One region of the Limnohabitans sp. TEGF004 genome, then DNA from elsewhere that is predicted to be linked to it. Evidence: predicted binding sites of a transcription regulator. Region 1 holds the regulator's gene; the other holds the start of a gene.
What was found. Region 1 encodes LexA, which represses DNA repair genes until DNA is damaged. Its sites were predicted from a motif close to ACTGTATNNNNATACAGT; they were not measured.
Positions count from the first base shown of each region.

Region 2: LINBF2_RS08310 (DUF4007 family protein) is a predicted target of LexA. The motif match lies at 1,264-1,281, and genes of this name have one in related genera.

Region 1 covers NZ_AP027056.1:1,371,475-1,373,676, forward strand. Annotated here, with positions in the region: gene LINBF2_RS06490 (asparaginase) at 1-906, opposite strand; gene lexA (transcriptional repressor LexA) at 1,002-1,658, shown strand; gene LINBF2_RS06500 (hypothetical protein) at 1,672-1,908, shown strand; gene LINBF2_RS06505 (D-2-hydroxyacid dehydrogenase family protein) at 1,970-2,202, shown strand, end outside.
Region 2 covers NZ_AP027056.1:1,750,663-1,752,864, reverse strand. Annotated here, with positions in the region: gene LINBF2_RS08330 (hypothetical protein) at 1-29, shown strand, start outside; gene LINBF2_RS08325 (glycoside hydrolase family 73 protein) at 26-490, shown strand; gene LINBF2_RS08320 (hypothetical protein) at 487-984, shown strand; gene LINBF2_RS08315 (hypothetical protein) at 988-1,137, opposite strand; gene LINBF2_RS08310 (DUF4007 family protein) at 1,380-2,202, shown strand, end outside.

The DNA of each region.
Region 1 (2,202 bases):
CTATGTTTGCTGCGCCACAAGATGCATCAACAAAGCCACGCGAGCCTGCACAGCCGTCAAGCCCCCCGCATGTGGTAACACATCAACCTCACGCGACTGCACACCGCCCTGAGCACAGCGCGACGCACGCAACACCTGCGCACCCTGCTTTTGCGCGTCCAGCAAAGCAGCTTCTAAGTCGTGGTGCAAGGTGCCATTGCCCGTGCCAGCCACCACCCAACCCTGCGGCGCATCGTGTGCCGTCAGCGCGCGTACCAAGCGGCCATCGGCGCCTGTATGGTTGAACACCAGCTCCACACGCGGCCAGTGCTGGCAAGCCACCACCTGCGCCACGCTAGGCACACGTAACACGGCGGGGTGCATCACACCCGCTTGCGAGGTGAATGGGTTGCGCTGGTGGCTATGACTTTTTTGCACAGCATTGCCCGCATGCACTTGGCCTGCGCACACCACCGACACACCTGATGCCGCGGGCTGTTGCACCCAAGTTAAAGCGTCTTTGAGGTTGCCGGGGCCATCGCTGTCAGGCGCATTGGCGGGCAACATGGCGCAGGTGATGGCCACGGGCTTGGTGGGCTGCAAGACGGCTTGCAAAAAGTAGGCGGTTTCTTCAAGTGTGTCAGTGCCGTGGGTGATGACCACGCCTTGCACATCGTCTTGTTCTGAGTAGTGCGACACACGAGCCAACAGGCTTTGCCACACCGCAAAAGACATGTCTTTGCTGTCGATTTGGGCCACTTGTTCGCTCAACAGCTCAACGCCATCATGGGCAACGCCTTGCAATAAATCAGCCACGGCCACTTGGCCAGCCGTGTAGGTTTGAGGCTTGGCGGCATCGCTTGCCAAGCCCGCAATCGTCCCGCCTGTGGCTAAAACAACGATTTTTTTAGTTTTTTTTGCATTCATAGCTTGCCAAACTCAAAAAGCTGGTTAAAAATACAGTTACTGGATGTGTAAACAGTTGCACACCGCAAGACACACATTGTGCAGGAGTCGAACCGATGATTGAAATGCCAAAACTAACCGCCCGTCAGCAACAGATTCTGGAGCTTATCCAGTCTGCCATTGCCAACACCGGTTCGCCCCCTACTCGTGCAGAAATTGCCGCAGAGCTTGGCTTCAAATCGGCCAACGCCGCTGAAGAACATTTGCAAGCCTTGGCCCGTAAAGGCGCCATCGAACTGGTGAGCGGCACCTCTCGCGGCATTCGCCTCAAGGGTGGCAACCAACGCAGCTACCAAGAAAGCAGTTTCAGCGCTTCGCCCTCAGGCTTCTCTCTGCCGCTCGTGGGCCGAGTCGCTGCTGGCTCACCCATCTTGGCGCAAGAGCATGTGGACCAAACTTATTTTGTAGAAAGCAGCTTGTTCCAACGCAAGCCCGACTATTTGCTGCGTGTGCGCGGCATGTCCATGCGCGACGCAGGCATCATGGACGGCGACTTGTTGGCTGTGCAATCCACACGCGACGCCAAAAACGGCCAAATCGTGGTGGCCCGCTTGGGCGAAGACGTGACTGTTAAGCGCTTTCGCAAAACCGCCAGCCACATTGAGCTACTCGCAGAAAACCCCGACTTCAAAACCATTGTGGTCGAACCTGGCGAGCCCTTTGAAATTGAAGGTTTGGCCGTTGGCCTGATCCGTAACACCATGATGATGTAAAGAAAGAACGACCATGAGCCTCGCACTTTTTGGCGCTTACCGCCTCCTCAATCCTCTGCAAAATGTGGTTCGCGGCTTCATGCCCGCACAAGCCCTGCAAAGCACCCGTCGCCCTTTGCCTTTGCGCGTTGCACGCGTGATGGAAGCCCAACACAGCCGTAGCCAAGCTGGCCGCATGGTCATCTCGGGTCGCATGGCGGATGTGTGTGCCGAACTCGACCGTTTGGCCGAGCTAGAAAACCGTCACTGATATTTGCAATCGGGCTCACGCGCCACGCGTGAAGCCCCGTGCTGCAAGGCACAATCGGGGGATGAATATTGTCATCCTCGACGACTACCAAGATGTCGTGCGCAAGCTCGCTTGTGCGTCAAAATTAGAAGCCTTTCCAGCCAAGGTTTACACCAACACCATCAAAGGTGTTGGCCAGTTGTCTGTCAGACTGCGTGATGCCGAAGTGCTGGTGTTGATCCGTGAACGCACACACATCAATCGCCAGTTGCTAGACAAACTTCCCAAGCTCAAACTCATTTCTCAAACCGGCAA
Region 2 (2,202 bases), 380 kb from region 1:
TTGCCAAAGATGTGAGGGAGATGCTGTGAAACCACAAGACTTCATTGCGCTCATTGGTCCTGCCGCACGGGCTTGTCACAAGTCCACTGGCGTACCAGCCAGCATTACCGTTAGCCAAGCGGCACTCGAGTCTGGCTGGGGTGAATCAGGGCTCACCAAAACGGCCAAGAACCTGTTTGGGATCAAGGCCGACAGTTTGTGGCGCGGTGAAACCGTAACGCTTGACACCAAGGAATTCATCCGAGGGCAGTGGGTCGTTGTGCCTGCTAAGTGGCGCAAGTACCCGACGTGGCAAGCAAGTGTCGATGACCATGCTGCATTCTTGAAGCGTAACCCTCGCTACAAAGACTGCTTCCTGTGTGTGTCGGCTCAGACCTTTGCACGAGCACTCCTCAAGGCTGGATACGCGACTGATCCTGACTATGCCGACAAGCTGATCCGTTTGATTGGTACCTACAACTTGGGTTCGTTGGACGGGGAGGGGATATGAGCTGGATCCGTGTTTTAGTGGAACTAAACAAATCTTTGCTACTCAAGGGGCTGCTGCTTCTCATGGCGTTTTTACTAGGTCTGCAGATGGGGCAATCCCGTCTGCAGCGCCGGTGGGATGCTGAGAAACAAACTGTGCAAATCGCTCAAGCAAAGCAAGAGCAGCACGCTGCCGATGTGGCCCAAGTTCAAAACCAAATATCTAAGGAGATCTCAGATGACTATCGTAAGAAGTCGAGTTTGTTGGCTAGCCGTGCTGTTGTCGCTGAACGGGTGCTCGACAACTACGAGTCCAATGCAGACAGTTTGTCCCCCGTTTCCGCAGGTCCCGAACGAATTGATGGAGATCCCACCAACTATGTACCTATTGCCAATAGAAGTGAAGGTGCAACCCTAAGTTGCGAACGGACTATGCAAGACGCTGCCCAGGCTACTTTGATGCTCGTTGAGCTTCAAAAATGGCTTCTCAGTCAGCAAAGGCTCTACCCACGGTAAGTGCTACAAGTTTTTTAAGTAAAACATCACAAGTTTTCCTTGCCACCTACTTTCCACGTCTCTCGCCCCTTTTTTACCGTTTGCGACATTACGTCTTGCTCTTTGTAATTGCTTTTTGATTTTTGCTAGTTGAATGATTTGTTTTGAATTCATAAATTAATTCTTTATTATTGATATATATTAATTAATATAGTGATTTATAAAAACAATTAGAGCTTTAGGTATGTTTCGGCGTATTTGGAAATCATCAAGTGCAGAGGGGTTGGGAAGGTTACTTGTACTGTTTGCATGTACAGTATCAGTATTGTTGAACCTCCAAAATTCTCATTAAATTGATTTGTGAGGGCATGTACTCAAACTGGTGAAAGTCACCAGTTACTCGTTAAAATGAACCTATGCGTAAAACAACTAGGTCGAGCAGCGGTGCTCACTTCTCAGGCCATGAGACATTCCCGCTTCGTCAAATGTGGCTGAAAAAAGCCTTTGATAAGGCAGATTCCTCGATGCAGGTGCCAAAGGCAATCTTCACAGATGAAGGTGCTATTGCGACTTTTGGTGTTGGTAAAAACATGGTTAGCTCGATCCGTCATTGGGCTTTGGCGTGTGATGTCTTCAGGGAGTCTGCTGAACATCCTGACAGTTTTTCCATATCGCCAATTGCAATCCAAATTTTGGATGACAGCGGATTAGATCCGTATGCAGAGAACCCTACATCGGCATGGCTTGCTCATTGGTTATTGGCCGGACGGGGTGCTCGGTCCACAACATGGCGTTGGCTGTTCAATCAAGTAACTGCCCCAACTTTTACTCGACAAGAACTTGAGGCTCCTCTAGCAGATTTCGCAAGAAAGCTAGAGCCAAAACGCAAACTTTCAGCGTCAACTTTGTCGCGTGATATCGAAACTTGCTTACGAAGCTATGCACCTCGATTTGCGGGTGGTTCGCCTGAAGATTTTGCTGAGCCACTATTAGGTGAGCTTGGATTGCTGCAAGAAGTCCATAAGGGGCAATATGCATTCCGCCGAGGATCCAAAGCAACTTTGCATGACGGTATGTTTGCATACGCGCTTCTTGATTTTTGGGAAAACACAGACGCAGGTCTAAGTTCATTAGCGTTTGAGACTGTTGCTTATGGTGAGGGATCGCCGGGACGTGTTTTCAAACTTGATGAAGACTCTGTCGCTGAGCGATTGATGGTTCTAAGTGATCTGACTAAAG